2 regions of the Streptomyces sp. NPDC001093 genome follow, and region 1 is predicted to be linked to the other one. Evidence: riboswitches for the same ligand, from Rfam matches in the RefSeq annotation. Region 1 holds a riboswitch; the other holds the start of a gene.
The links. A riboswitch is a leader RNA that binds a small molecule or an ion and turns the genes downstream of it on or off. The one in region 1 is predicted to bind cyclic di-AMP.

Region 2: another riboswitch for cyclic di-AMP. It lies ahead of ABT288_RS38325 (C40 family peptidase); the one in region 1 lies ahead of ABT288_RS05155 (transglycosylase family protein).

The regions. Positions count from the first base shown of each region.
Region 1 is NZ_JBEPBF010000006.1:30,625-38,060, forward strand. Features, by position in the region: gene ABT288_RS05150 (transglycosylase family protein) at 24-1,115, shown strand; cyclic di-AMP (ydaO/yuaA leader) riboswitch at 1,298-1,470, shown strand; gene ABT288_RS05155 (transglycosylase family protein) at 1,475-2,167, shown strand; gene eno (phosphopyruvate hydratase) at 2,516-3,802, shown strand; gene ABT288_RS05165 (FtsB family cell division protein) at 3,917-4,393, shown strand; partial or broken gene ABT288_RS05170 (DUF501 domain-containing protein) at 4,421-4,822, shown strand; gene ABT288_RS05175 (Ppx/GppA phosphatase family protein) at 5,027-6,022, shown strand; gene ABT288_RS05180 (hypothetical protein) at 6,093-6,350, opposite strand; gene ABT288_RS05185 (NAD(P)/FAD-dependent oxidoreductase) at 6,912-7,436, shown strand, end outside.
Region 2 is NZ_JBEPBF010000116.1:20,685-28,120, forward strand. Features, by position in the region: gene ABT288_RS38310 (C40 family peptidase) at 1-521, opposite strand, end outside; gene ABT288_RS38315 (hypothetical protein) at 951-1,304, shown strand; gene ABT288_RS38320 (tellurite resistance/C4-dicarboxylate transporter family protein) at 1,308-2,252, opposite strand; gene ABT288_RS38325 (C40 family peptidase) at 2,747-3,937, opposite strand; cyclic di-AMP (ydaO/yuaA leader) riboswitch at 3,945-4,116, opposite strand; gene pcrA (DNA helicase PcrA) at 4,379-6,871, shown strand; gene ABT288_RS38335 (M23 family metallopeptidase) at 6,900-7,436, opposite strand, start outside.

The DNA of each region.
Region 1 (7,436 bases):
GCTGTCGCACGAAAGGCTTCCGCATGCTCTCCGGGAACGGTCGTCACCGTCGCCCCCGTCAGGCTCCGGCTCTCCTCGTCGCGGCCGGCGTGACCGGCTCCGCCATCGCCATCCCGCTGCTCGGCGCCGCCAGTGCCAACGCGGCCGACGGCACCACGTGGGACAAGGTCGCCGAGTGCGAGAGCGGCGGTTCCTGGAGCGCGGACACCGGGAACGGCTACTACGGCGGTCTGCAGATCTCGCTCGGCGACTGGGCCAAGTACGGCGGCACGCAGTACGCCGAGACCGCCGACCAGGCCAGCCGCTCCCAGCAGATAGCCGTCGCCGAGAAGATCCTCGCCGACCAGGGCACCAAGCCGTGGGCCACCTGTGCCCTGCTCTCCGGGCTGACCTCCGACTCCGCCTCGGTCGACGTCGACACCGGCGTCGGCGGCTCCGGTGGTGGTGACGGGTCGCACGGCGCGTCCGGCTCGGCCCAGGGCTCCGACTCGTCCGGTCTGCCGGATTCGTCCTCGCCTGGCTCCGGTTCGGGCTCCGATTCGGGCTCGGGTTCGGACTCCGGCTCCTCCTCCGGTTCGGACTCCTCCGGCTCCTCCTCGGACTCGAGCGCTACGCCGACCCCGAGCCCGAGTCCGAGCAAGGACACCACCGGCACTCCCGGCGCGGCCGACGGCTCCGCCGGAACCAGCACCCCCAAGTCCGACAAGACCGACAAGCCGGGCTCACGCGACAGCGGAAGCCCGCAGGGAGGCGACAGCTCTCCCGTGGCGGCGCCGGGTACCGACAACTCGGACAATTACCAGCAGAGTGGCGGTTCTTGGAGCCTGGTCGACACCGGCGCGCTCAGCAGTGGTGGACGTCACCGCGGCGAGAGCGCGGACGAAAACGTGACAAACGGTCAGAACGCCGCACCTTCCGGCCGTCACGCCGGCCGTGAACCGGGCACCTACACGGTCCGCGAGGGCGACTCGCTCGCCTCCATCGCCGACTCCCTTGGCGTCGACGGCGGGTGGCATGCCCTCTATGTCGGCAACGAGAAGGTGATCGGCGCCGACCCGAACCACATCGCCGCCGGTCAGACCCTGGAAGTCCCTGCCGAAAAGGGCGACGGCTAGCGGCAGTTGACGCCCCACTTCGCCACTGATGTCCGGTTTGGCGAAAGTGTGGGATGAGTCTCAGAAGCCCTGATCGTCTTTGAAATTCCGCCGATCGCATGTCTACGGTCAGGACCGCTCGTCACCACGAGCCCCGGCAGCCGCAACGCCGAATCCTGCCAGCGGTTGCCCGGGAACAGTCGTCGCGTCAAGCGCCGTAGGCAGGAGCGGGGGACCCAAGGTAAGCGCCGGGCCCAGCGGTTGACGCTGGACCGGCTTGGGGTGAAGCCGCGCCTCGGAAAAACGAGTGCGCGGCCGGGCAACTCAACCGGCCCGAACCCGACAGCTCACCTCGCAGGCGTCGGTGAGGGGATCGATCCATGCTGTTTTCCGGCAAGGGCAAGCACCGTCGCCCGTCCAAGGCCGTCCGCGCCATCACGCTCGCCGGTGTCACCGGCGCCGCCGTCGCCGCCCCGCTGATGGCGGCCGGCAACGCCTCCGCCGCCACCGCCTCCGAGTGGGACGCGGTCGCCCAGTGCGAGTCGGGCGGCAACTGGTCCATCAACACCGGTAACGGCTTCTACGGCGGGCTGCAGTTCACCAACTCCACCTGGGCCGCGTACGGCGGCACCGCCTACGCCTCGCGCGCCGACCTCGCCACCAAGGCGCAGCAGATAGCCGTCGCCGAGAAGGTGCTCGCGGGCCAGGGCAAGGGCGCCTGGCCGGTCTGCGGCACGGGCCTGTCGAGCGCCGCGTACAACGGCTCGGCCCCGGCGGCGACCACCAAGAGCGCCCCCGCCAAGAGCACCACCACCCGCTCCACCGACCAGCAGGCCGCCACCCGCTCCACCACGCGCACGGCCCCGTCGGCGAGCAAGACCGTCAGCACCCCGACCGGCAAGAAGGTCAAGAAGGGCGACGGCGAGTACAAGGTCGTCAAGGGCGACAGCCTCAGCTCCATCGCCGAGAAGCACGGCGTCAAGGGCGGCTGGCAGAAGCTGTTCGAGCTGAACAAGGACATCGTCGAGGACGCGAACCTCATCTACCCGGGCCAGCAGCTGCACCTGAAGTGACATCTGGCTCCGAGCGGACCCACAGTGCCCTCACATCCCCGGCCCGCACACTGAAGGCCTCGTGAGGGCCACCCCCGTCCCCACGGACTCCCCGCCCCGGCGCGTGTTCCCCCGTACGCGCCGGGGCGGGGTCTTCTGTTTCCGCGTGCTGTTTCCCCACTCTTCAGCCGGGCCTCACCGGCAGGCCCCTTTGTTCCGTGGGTGAACAATGGGTACCGTCTGCGTGTCCCTCCCGTCCACGGGACGGTCGGTCGGTGGCCGACGGCCCGGGGGCGGTTAGGCTCTAGGCGCAAGGCACAGCCGTAAGGCACACAGCCCCGCACTACCAGCGTCACATCCACGAAGGAGATGCTCGTGCCGTCCATCGACGTCGTCGTAGCCCGGGAAATCCTGGACTCCCGAGGCAACCCCACGGTCGAGGTCGAGGTCGGCCTCGACGACGGCAGCACGGGTCGTGCCGCCGTCCCGTCCGGCGCCTCCACCGGCGCCTTCGAGGCCATCGAGCTCCGCGACGGCGACCCCAACCGCTACCAGGGCAAGGGCGTCGAGAAGGCCGTCCTCGCCGTCATCGAGCAGATCGGCCCGGAGCTGGTCGGCTACGACGCCACCGAGCAGCGCCTGATCGACCAGGCCATGTTCGACCTGGACGCCACCGACAACAAGGGCTCTCTCGGCGCCAACGCCATCCTCGGCGTCTCCCTCGCCGTCGCGCACGCCGCCTCCGAGGCGTCCGACCTCCCCCTCTTCCGCTACCTGGGCGGCCCCAACGCGCACCTGCTGCCGGTGCCGATGATGAACATCCTCAACGGCGGCTCGCACGCGGACTCCAACGTGGACATCCAGGAGTTCATGATCGCCCCCGTCGGCGCGGAGTCCTTCTCCGAGGCCCTGCGCTGGGGCACCGAGGTCTACCACACGCTGAAGAAGGTCCTGAAGAGCAAGGGCCTGTCCACCGGCCTCGGCGACGAGGGCGGCTTCGCCCCGAACCTCGGCTCCAACCGCGAGGCCCTCGACCTCATCATCGAGGCCATCAAGGAGGCCGGTTACGCCCCCGGCCAGCAGATCGCCCTGGCGCTCGACGTGGCCGCCTCCGAGTTCTACAAGGACGGCAAGTACCTCTTCGAGGGCAAGGACCGCTCCGCCGCCGAGATGACGGAGTACTACGAGGAGCTCGTCGCGGCCTACCCGCTCGTCTCCATCGAGGACCCGCTGTTCGAGGACGACTGGGCCGGCTGGAAGGTCATCACCGACCGTCTCGGCGACAAGGTCCAGCTGGTCGGCGACGACCTGTTCGTCACCAACCCCGAGCGCCTCGCCCGCGGCATCGAGGAGGGCACCGCCAACGCCCTGCTCGTGAAGGTGAACCAGATCGGCTCGCTCACCGAGACCCTGGACGCCGTGGAGCTGGCCCAGCGCAACGGCTACAAGTGCATGATGTCCCACCGCTCCGGCGAGACCGAGGACGTCACCATCGCCGACCTCGCCGTCGCCACCAACTGCGGCCAGATCAAGACCGGCGCCCCGGCCCGCTCCGAGCGCGTCGCCAAGTACAACCAGCTGCTGCGCATCGAGGAGATCCTCGACGACGCCGCGGTGTACGCCGGCCGCAGCGCGTTCCCGCGCTTCAAGGGCTGAGCCGACCCGGGCTAAGTCTCAGCCAGTCATACGTACGTCCCCGTACCCGGTCCCGTACCGTGTCCGGGGACGTACGCACGTGTGTGACCCGGACACAAGGGGAGCGGAGGACCGATGGCCGTGAGGGACCGGGACCGTTTCTCCACCGCGACCAGGCTGCGGCTGCTCGGCGAGCAGACGGCGGCCCGGGTCTACCGCTCCCAGACCAGGCGCCAGGCCCGCCGCTCCCGGCTCACCGGCCGCGCGGCGCTGCTCGCCCTGGTGCTGTGCTCGCTGATCGTCGCCCTCGCCTACCCGATGCGGCAGTACGTCTCCCAGCGCGCGCAGATCTCCGACCTCCAGCGGCAGCAGGAGCAGGCCCGCAAGCGGGTCGAGCAGCTGCGCGACCTCAAGGCCCGCTGGCAGGACGACTCCTACGCCGAGCAGCAGATCCGGCGCCGGCTGCACTATGTGATGCCCGGGGAGACCGGGTACATCGTCGTCGACCCCGGCGCGGCCAAGCAGTCCCGTACCGACCTCAGGGCCGCCCGCCGGCCCTGGTACGCGAACGTCTGGGACGGCGTCGACAAGTCCGACGCCTCCGACCAGTAATCGATAGAAAGCCGACCTGAAGCAGTCATGGAAACGCCCCCGCCCGCCACGCCGCGCACCGAGCCCACCGACGCGGACGTCGAGGCCTTCAAGCAGCAGCTGGGCCGCCCGCCGCGGGGCCTGCGGGCCATCGCGCACCGCTGCCCGTGCGGTCAGCCGGACGTCGTGGAGACCGCCCCCCGGCTGCCCGACGGCACGCCCTTCCCGACGACGTACTACCTGACGTGCCCGCGTGCCGCCTCGGCGATCGGCACGCTGGAGGCGGACGGCGTCATGAAGGAGATGACGGAGCGGCTGCAGACGGACCCGGAACTGGCCGACGCCTACCGGGCGGCGCACGAGGACTACATCCGGCGCCGGGACGAGATCGAGGTCCTTCAGGGCTTCCCCAGCGCCGGTGGCATGCCGGACCGCGTGAAGTGCCTGCACGTGCTGGTCGCGCACTCGCTGGCCGCCGGGCCGGGGGTCAACCCGCTCGGCGACGAGGCGATCGCGATGCTGCCGGAGTGGTGGCGCAAGGGGCCGTGCGTGCAGCCGCTCCAGGCGCCCGACCCGGCGGACGAGCACCCCGGTGAGGAGGGCGCCGTCCTCGACCCCGCCGAGGTCCGCAGCGGCTTCTTCGCGGACCGGCCGATGGTTCCGGAGGGCTTCTTCAGGGTCGCCGCCGTCGACTGCGGCACGAACTCCATCCGGCTGCTCGTCGCCGACGTCGACCCGGTCACCGGCGAGCTGCTGGAACTGGACCGGCGTATGACGATCGTGCGGCTCGGCCAGGACGTGGACCGCACCGGCCGCCTGGCGCCCGAGGCGCTGGAGCGGACCTTCGCCGCCTGCCGCGAGTACGCCGGGGTGATCCGCGAACTCGGCGCCGCCCGGGTGCGGTTCGTCGCCACCTCCGCCTCCCGCGACGCCGAGAACCGGGACGACTTCGTGCGCGGGGTGCTGGACATCCTGGGCGTCGAGCCGGAGGTGATCAGCGGCGACCAGGAGGCCGGGTTCTCCTTCACCGGCGCCACCGAGGAACTGAAGGGGCGTGAGGACCTCACCAGGCCGTACCTGGTGGTGGACATCGGCGGCGGCTCCACCGAGTTCGTCGTCGGCGACGACCACGTGCGGGCGGCGCGGTCCGTGGACGTCGGCTGCGTACGGATGACGGAACGTCACCTGGTGCGGGGCGGCAAGGTCTCCGACCCGCCCACCGAGGAGCAGGTCGCCGCCATGAGGGCCGACATCGAGGCGGCCCTGGACCTCGCCGAGGAGACGGTCCCGCTACGCGAGGCGCACACCCTGGTCGGCCTCGCCGGGTCCGTCACCACCGTCTCGGCCATCGCGCAGGAGCTGCCCGAGTACGACTCCGCGCGCATCCACCACTCCCGCGTCTCCCGCGACCGGGTCCGCGAGATCACCGAGTGGCTGCTGCGCTCCACGCACGCCGAGCGCGCCGCGATCCCGTCCATGCACCCGGGCAGGGTCGACGTCATCGGCGCGGGCGCCCTCGTGCTGCTCTCGGTCATGGAGCGGATCGGTGCCGAGGAGGTCGTGGTGAGCGAGCACGACATCCTCGACGGCATCGCCTTCAGCGCGGCCGAGGCGGCGGCGTCGGGCGAGGAAGCCGCCCGCCTGCGATGACGTGGGACGGCCCCGGTTCCTCATGAGCAGGAGCCGGGGCCGTCACCCCGGCCCGGGCGGGCCGGCCGTTTCAGTTGCAGAGCAGGACGAGCAGGCCCTGGCACCCTCCCTCGTCGTCATCGTCGGAACCGTGGTGCCCGCCAGAGCCATGGTGCTGGTCATGGCCGCCCGCGGGGGCGGCCACCTTGGCGGTGAGGTGAGAGGCGGACGTCGCCGCCACCGCGGACGCGGCCGTCGCCGTCCCCGCCGCGAGAGCGATGCCCAGCACCGCGCTGACCGTGCGTATGCGCGAAATGGCCTTCTTGGAGGCCTTCGGTGAAGTGCTCATGCAGGCACGCTATGGGCCACTCTGCCCGATATCGCGCGGTGCGTGGCCGACCGGGTGAACAGGGGTCCGCCCCAACGGTCCGGCCGGGTGAAGCCCTGTTGCCCGGCTCTCTTTTGTTACTGATGGGTAGCCAACTGCTGAGCAGGTCGGATAACGTTTGAGCGGCCGCCGGACGGTCCGTCGGACGTCGTCGGGGCCTCGTGATGACGCCGCGTCGGAAACCTTCGTGAAGTTCTTCACAAGGATTTCGGCCAGGTCGTGGCACACAAGGCGGTCCGTTGGCCCTTTCAGGGGGCCAAGAGGCCCTTGAACGTGTTCAGATCGAGGGTGTACGGCGCCTTCGGATCGCGTGTCGACGGGGGTGTTCCGGATGGCTCACGCTCCCGCCCGTCGCCGAGAGAGGCAGCTCACGCGGCCTTGACAACGGCTCAAAGGGTGCTGCGGTTCCCCTCGCGGGTCATGATCTGCGTCACGCGGGTCGCGCAGTGTAGCACAGGGCCTGTCGGACCTTGTGAAGGGGCGCACGAGCGACCCTCCAGGTGCGGGTGGATACTCGATGGCATGAGCACCACGGAGCGTCCCAGGATCCTCGTAGTAGGCGGTGGGTACGTAGGCCTGTACGCAGCTCGGCGCATTCTCAAGAAGATGCGCTACGGCGAGGCGACCGTCACGGTCGTCGACCCCCGGTCGTACATGACCTACCAGCCCTTCCTCCCCGAAGCCGCCGCCGGCAACATCTCCCCTCGCCACGTCGTCGTCCCGCTGCGGCGCGTGCTGCCGAAGGCGGAGGTCCTCACCGGTCGGGTCACCACCATCGACCAGGACCGCAAGGTCGCCACGATCGCCCCGCTGGTCGGCGAGGCGTACGAGCTGCCCTTCGACTACCTCGTCATCGCGATGGGCGCGGTCTCCCGCACCTTCCCGATCCCCGGCCTCGCCGAGCAGGGCATCGGCATGAAGGGCATCGAGGAGTCCATCGGCCTGCGCAACCACGTGCTGGAGCAGCTGGACAAGGCCGACTCCACGACCGACGAGGAGATCCGCCGCAAGGCGCTCACCTTCGTCTTCATCGGTGGTGGCTTCGCG
Region 2 (7,436 bases), on a different contig from region 1:
GACCGCAGCGACTTCAGCTCGATGCGTGCCGCGCCCCGCAACTGCTCGATCTCCCGCAGCTGTCCGCGTACCCGGGACACCGCAGCGGCCTGCCGGTCACCGGCCCGCTCCACGAACGCGGCGTCGTCCAGGTACCGGTCGGGGTCGCCGGACAGGGCCAGCTGCCAGGCCGGTGCGAAGCCGCCCTCGCGGTACTGCGCCGCCGCGAACGAACCCAGCGCGTTCCGGGCGATGTCGAGCTTCTGCTGTTTGCGGGCGGTCTCGTCCCGCAGCGCGTTCAGCTGCCGCTGCTCCGCGTCAGCCTGCTCCTTCGCGCCGTCGTACTTCTCGGTCGCGGCCTCGGCCTCCTGGTACAGCTTGTCCACCTCGGCCTTCACCTGTGCCGGAGTCAGCCGCGGCTCGGCGTGTCCCGTCCCGTCGAACCCCGTCGCGGTGGCGGCGCCCGCCAGGGCGAGCGTGGCTGCCGTCCGGGCCGTATGGCCGCCCGTCGAACGTTGCCGGGGCTTGCGGTGCGCTGCCACCTGGACCGTCACGTCCTTCCGTACGACTCGCACGACCGAGGGGTCTGTGCGTCCGGCGGCGGCCCGCACAGGGGAAGCAGGCCGCCGCCGGACCCTTCTCGGCGGTGGTGGCCGACGGCCGCCCCTGGCCCGGGCGGCGATGGGGAGCCGGTCACCTGGGGAAGGACGCTAGGCCCGATTGTGACGAGCGTGTAACGCGGTGTACGGAACTGGCTTCGACGGAACGGGATGTGACCGCACGTGACCGCATAGCCGTTCCGGAGTCGTCGGCTTCACGCAGCGTGGTGACCGAAGCGCGGAAAGCGGTACGGACGGGATGCGCACGGTGCTATGGGGCGCATATATGCAAGATCGCCGGCGGGCTCGCCGACCGCTGTGACCGGGGCCGGTGGCAGGGGGCTGTGGGGCCCCTGGTTAGGCTCCGGGCCCATGGACGTACTCATCCATCTCTTCGTCGGCCTGCACATCATCGGCATCGCCGCGCTGCTCGGCGGTTTCCTCACCCAGATGAAGGCGATGGGCCAGGGCACGGCCCGGTTCGTGCCCGGGATGCTGCACGGCGCGCTGACGATGCTGGTCACCGGCGTGGCCCTGGTCGGTCTCAACCAGGCCGACGACCACCATGTCAACACCTTCAAGATCGGCGTCAAGCTGGCGCTGCTGATCGTGATCCTCGGGCTGGTCTACGTCAAGCGCGACGAGGAGAAGATCGACAAAAGCCTGTTCGGAGTGGTCGGCGCGCTGACCATGACGAACATCTTCATCGCCGTCCTGTGGACCTGACGGTCAGCCGTCCCCGCCGCCGGCGCGGGCCGCGCGCACCGCACCGGCGGCGACCGCGAGCCACGCCGCCACCGCAGCCCACAGCAGCACCCGTCCCGGCCGGTCGAGCCACGGGACGCCGAGGGCGGTGCCGACGGGCAGCGCCGCCACCGCCGTCATCCCGATCGGGAACACCGTCGCCCACCGCAGCACGTCGTAGCCGGGCCGGGGCCGTACGACGTACCAGACCAGATCCAGCACGAGCAGTGCCGTCGTCACAGTGCGCAGCGCACCGCGGTCGTCGTCGTTCCACAGGTACATGCCCGCGTCCCCGGCGATGAGCAGGTTCGCCCCGGCCAGCGCCGAGATAGCGAGCGCACCGCCCGCGATCCACTGGTCGCCCGCGCCCTCCAGCACCTGCCGTATGTCGAAGCGGGCCAGCGCCAGGCCGTAGAGCACCAGGCCCAGCCAGAACAGCACCAGGGCGGTGTGCGCGAGCCACGCCGTGCGCTCGGCCGCGGCGAGCGTGGCGCCCAGTACGGCGAGCCCCTCTGTGGCCACACAGCACAGAAACACTGCGCCCGGCATGCGCGGCCTCCAGCGCCGTACGACCATGACCAGCAGCACCGGCCAGAGCAGCGCCGCGAGCGCCAGCAGTGCCTCGGCCAGGGTCTGCCGGCCCAGCGCCGAGACCCGGGTGCCGAGCACCGTGGTCGCGGCCACGGAGGTCAGCGCGCCCAGGCTCTCCGCCTCGGTCACCCAGCGCTCGCGCTCGCCGACCAGCCGCAGGACGAATGCTGCGGCCAGCGCGGCCCAGGCGACGCCCGCCATCGCCAGCACCACCCGTGAGACCGATTCGGCGCCGGTCATGCGCAGCCCCACCGACACCACGCCGGTCGGCATCACGGCGGCCCCGGCCGCGGGGGACCGCTCCGCCCACCAAGCGCGCAGACCTGAGATGCCGGGCATGCGCCCGATGCCAGGCAGCCGCGGCGTCCCTGCCCGTAAGGGCACGCGCGCGTGAAGAGCGAAAACGCCGGTACGCGCGCGTGGCGGCAGGGAGGTCGCACGTGTGCGTGGTGGCAGGGGAGGCCCGCGCGGGCGTGGGGAGGCAGGGGAGCCCCGCGCGGGCGGGGGAGACAGGGGAGGCCGCGCGCGGGCGTGGGGGCGGGCGAGGCCGAGCGTGTCCGGAGGCAGAAGGGCCACGCATGTCCGGCGGCAGGGAACGCGGCAGCGAAGACTGCACCCGGGCATCGGCGCAGGAAAGACCGGCACGCGCGTGCGGGAATCAGCGGTCCGGGTGGCGAGGCTCAGGGCGTCGGCAGGGCGTGCGTGGGCGTGTGGATCCGGCGGCCCCGGGCACGGGAGACCACGACTCCGGCACGCGCGCGTGCACGTGCACTGCGGTGGCACGCGCGCGTGGAGCGGGAGGGGCTGGGCCGCGCCGGTGGTCCGGGTGGCGGTCAGCCCGGTCGGACCACGCTGTGGATGATCGACTCGCCGCCGTAGTAGATCGACTCCTCACGGACGTACGCGCCCGGCTTCGGGGCGTGGATCATCATGCCGTTGCCTATGTAGATGCCGACGTGGCTGATGTCGTCGTAGAAGAAGACCAGATCGCCCGGCCGCGCGTCGGCGAGCGAGACCGTGGTGCCCGCGTTGACCTGGTCGTACGTGGTGCGCGGAAGCGTGACGCCGGCGGCTCTCCAGGCGGCCTGGGTGAGGCCCGAGCAGTCGTAGGAGTCCGGCCCGATGGCGCCCCACACATACGGCTTGCCGATCTGCGCGCGGGCGAAGGCGAGCGCCTTCTCGGCCTTCGTGTCGTACGAGCCGGTCGTCGTGGACCCGGTCGAGCCGGAGCCCGTCGAACCGGATCCGGATCCGGACCCCGTGGGCGATGACGACGAGGAGGACGACGGTGACGACGAGGCGGCCTGCTGCTGAGCCGCCTGCTGCTTCGCCAGCTCGGCCGCCTTGCGCGCCGCCTCCTGCTGCTTCTCCCGCTCGATGGCGGCCAGGCGCGCCTTCTCCTGGGCCGACAGCTGCGACAGCAGCTCGCGCGCCGAGGCCAGCTTCTTCTGGACGGTGGCCTTGGCGGTCTGCAGGTCGTGCTGTGAGTCGGTCAGCGTCTGCAGGCTCTGCGCGGCCTCCCGCCGCTGCTTCATGGTCGCGGCCTGCTCGCCGATGTAGTCGTCGACCGCGCTCTTCTCCCGCGAGGTCAGCCGGTTCATCAGCTGGGTCTGGTCGAAGTAGTCCTGCGGGTCGTTGGCCAGCAGGAAGGTGGCCGTGCCGGGAGCGGCGGCACCGGTGCGGTACTGCGCCGCGGCGAAGGAGCCCAGTTCCTCGCGGGCCTTGTTGAGGCGTGCCGTGCGCCGGGCGACGTCGTCGCGCAGGGCGTCGACGCGGCCCCGCTGTCTGACGGACCGCTCCTTGGCCGCGTCGTACTTCTCGGTCGCCGACTCCGCCTGGCGGTAGAGGTCGTCGACCTTCTTCTCGACCTCCTCCAGGCTCGGCTTGGTGCGATCGGTACTCGGGGCGGCCTCTGCGGTCTGCGAGAGCACGGCCATGGAGGTGAGGGCGGCGGTGGCGAGGGCGGGGGTGCGAAGGCCCGATCCGATGGATCCGCCGGGGCGCGTCTTGCGGTGCGACGCCAAGGGAGGCGACTCCTTCCAATGGGCCGCCTACCGGGTTAGCTGTCGGGTTCGGGCGGTGGTTCGGAAGGGTTGCCCTACGGCGGCGTCCCGGGTGGGAGCCGGCCGATTCACCCCAGAGGTCGGTGGGTCCCCGGCTCCGGGCGCCCTGCGGGGCACACCGGACTCGGCGGAGGCCGTGCGGCCCGGCGAGGTTCGCCGGTAGGGGTCGTACGGCCCGCACGCACGCTAGCCAACTCGTGTGACTCCTGTGAAGGTTGGTGCGTGATATGTCCGATACATTTTCGTGACCTGGGGCAGGTTTCGCTCCTGTGTCATCGGGTGGTTCCGTTGTGTGAGCAGGCGGAGGCTCATTCCGCGGTCACGATCAACTCTCTTCCGGAACCGGCCATGTTCCGGGGACTGCGACCGGTTGTCGGTGGGGCGCCCTAGACTCGGAGAGCGATGAGCAGCCTCTTTGACGACAGCTTCCTGGCGGACCTCCAGGCCCCTCGCGGGCACGAGGAGGAGCCCCCGCCGCCGCCCGACGACGATCACGCTCCGGAGCCGCTTCCGGACGATCTGTTCGGCGGGAAGTTCGACGCGCCGCCGGAGCGGGACGCGTACTACCGCGACGGCGCCCCGCGCCCCGCGATCGACTCGGCGGCGCTGCTGGAAGGGCTGAACGACAACCAGCGGGCCGCGGTCGTGCACGCCGGTTCCCCGCTGCTCATCGTGGCCGGCGCCGGCTCGGGCAAGACCCGCGTGCTCACCCACCGCATCGCCCATCTGCTCGCCGAGCGGCACGTGCACCCGGGCCAGATCCTCGCGATCACCTTCACCAACAAGGCCGCGGGCGAGATGAAGGAGCGTGTCGAGCAGCTCGTCGGCCCGCGCGCGAACGCGATGTGGGTGATGACCTTCCACAGCGCGTGCGTGCGCATCCTGCGCCGCGAGTCGAAGAAGCTCGGCTTCACGTCGTCGTTCTCGATCTACGACGCCGCCGACAGCAAGCGCCTGATGGCCCTGGTCTGCCGCGACCTGGACCTCGACCCCAAGCGCTTCCCGCCGAAGTCGTTCAGCGCCAAGATCAGCAACCTGAAGAACGAGCTGATCGACGAGGAGGACTTCGCCGCCCAGGCCACCGACGGCTTCGAGAAGACCCTCGCCCAGGCCTACGCGCTCTACCAGTCGCGCCTGCGCGAGGCCAACGCGCTCGACTTCGACGACCTGATCATGACGACGGTCAACCTCCTGCGCGCCTTCCCCGACGTCGCCGAGCACTACCGCCGCCGTTTCCGGCACGTCCTCGTCGACGAGTACCAGGACACCAACCACGCCCAGTACGCGCTGGTGCGGGAACTCGTCGGCACGGGGGAGCGCTCCGCCGAGGAGGGCGACACCCCGCCCGGCGGGTACGACCTCCCGCCCGCCGAACTGTGCGTCGTCGGTGACGCGGACCAGTCGATCTACGCCTTCCGGGGCGCGACGATCCGCAACATCCTGCAGTTCGAGGAGGACTACCCGAACGCGACGACGATCCTGCTGGAGCAGAACTACCGCTCCACGCAGACCATCCTGTCCGCCGCCAACGCGGTCATCGAGCGCAACGAGTCCCGCCGCCCGAAGAACCTGTGGACCAACGCCGGGCAGGGCGCGCGGATCACCGGCTACGTCGCCGACACCGAGCACGACGAGGCCCAGTTCGTCTCCGACGAGATAGACCGCCTGGTCGACGCGGGCGAGGCCAAGGCGGGTGACGTCGCCGTCTTCTACCGCACCAACGCCCAGTCCCGTGTCTTCGAAGAGGTCTTCATCCGTGTCGGCCTGCCCTACAAGGTCGTCGGCGGTGTCCGCTTCTACGAGCGCAAGGAGGTCCGGGACGTCCTGGCCTACCTGCGCGTCCTCGCCAACCCCGAGGACTCGGTGCCGCTGCGCCGCATCCTCAACGTGCCCAAGCGCGGCATCGGCGAGCGCGCCGAGGCGATGATCGACGCCCTCGCCCAGCGCGAGAAGGTCAGCTTCCCGCAGGCGCTCAAGCGCGTGGACGAGGCGTACGGCATGGCCGCGCGCTCCACCAACGCCGTCAAGCGGTTCAACACGCTGATGGAGGATCTGCGTACGATCGTCGAGTCCGGCGCGGGCCCCGCGACCGTCCTGGAGGCGGTGCTCGAACGCACCGGCTATCTGGCCGAGTTGCAGGCCTCCACCGACCCGCAGGACGAGACTCGCATCGAGAACCTCCAGGAACTCGCGGCCGTGGCCCGGGAGTTCGAGCAGGAGCGCGGCGAAGGCGAGGCCACTTCGCTGGCCGACTTCCTGGAGCAGGTGGCGCTGGTCGCCGACTCCGACCAGATCCCCGACGAGGACGAGGAAGGCTCCGGCGTCATCACCCTGATGACCCTGCACACCGCCAAGGGCCTGGAGTTCCCCGTCGTCTTCCTGACCGGCATGGAGGACGGCGTCTTCCCGCACATGCGCGCCCTCGGCCAGACCAAGGAGCTGGAGGAGGAGCGGCGCCTGGCGTACGTCGGCATCACACGCGCGCGGGAGCGGCTCTACCTCACGCGGTCGACGATGCGCAGCGCCTGGGGCCAGCCGTCGTACAACCCGCCCTCCCGCTTCCTGGAGGAGATCCCGGCCACCCATGTGGACTGGAAGCGGACGGGAGCGACGGCGCCGGTGTCCTCCGGCCCGGCCTCCGGGATCGCGGCCTCGCTGTCCTCGAGCCGCTCGCGCTCCTCGGCGTCGGGCGCGTCCGGGTTCGCCACCCGGCGGACCACGGAGAAGCCGGTGGTCGCGCTGGCCGTCGGGGACCGGGTCACCCACGACCAGTTCGGGCTCGGCACGGTCGTCGGTGTGAAGGGCACGGGCGCGAACGCGGAGGCCACGATCGACTTCGGCGACACCAAGCCGAAGCGGCTGCTGCTGCGGTACGCGCCGGTGGAGAAGCTGTAGGGGCCCCGGGGGCTCAGGCCCCCGGGTTCTACGTCGGGTCGAGCCCGTGGCTGCGCAGCCACGGCAGCGGGTCTATGGCCGCCCCGCCCGCGGGCCGTACCTCGAAGTGCAGGTGCGGGCCGGTGGAGTTGCCGGAGTTGCCGGAGTAGGCGATCGGCTGGCCGGCCTTGACGGACGTCCCGGCGGGAACGCGGTAGCTGGACAGATGGCAGTACCAGGTCTCGGTGCCGTCCTTCGCCGTCACGATCATCATGTTGCCGTAGGCGCTGTTCCACTTGGTGGAGACGACGCCGTCGGTCGCGGCCATCACCGTGGTGCCGTACGAGACGGGGAAGTCGATGCCCGTGTGCACGGACATCCAGTTCACCCCGGCCTGCCCGAAGTAGGCGCTGAGCCCCTTCTGCAAGACCGGCAGCACGAACTTGGGGCGCAGCCGCTCCTTGAGCGCGGCCGCTGCGGCGGCCTTCTTCTTCTCCAGCTCCTGCTGGTTCTTGAGGTCGAGCCGTTCCTGTGTCCGGCTCGCCCGGTCGGCGAAGTCGTGAGCGCCGGCGGACAGGGTGTTGAG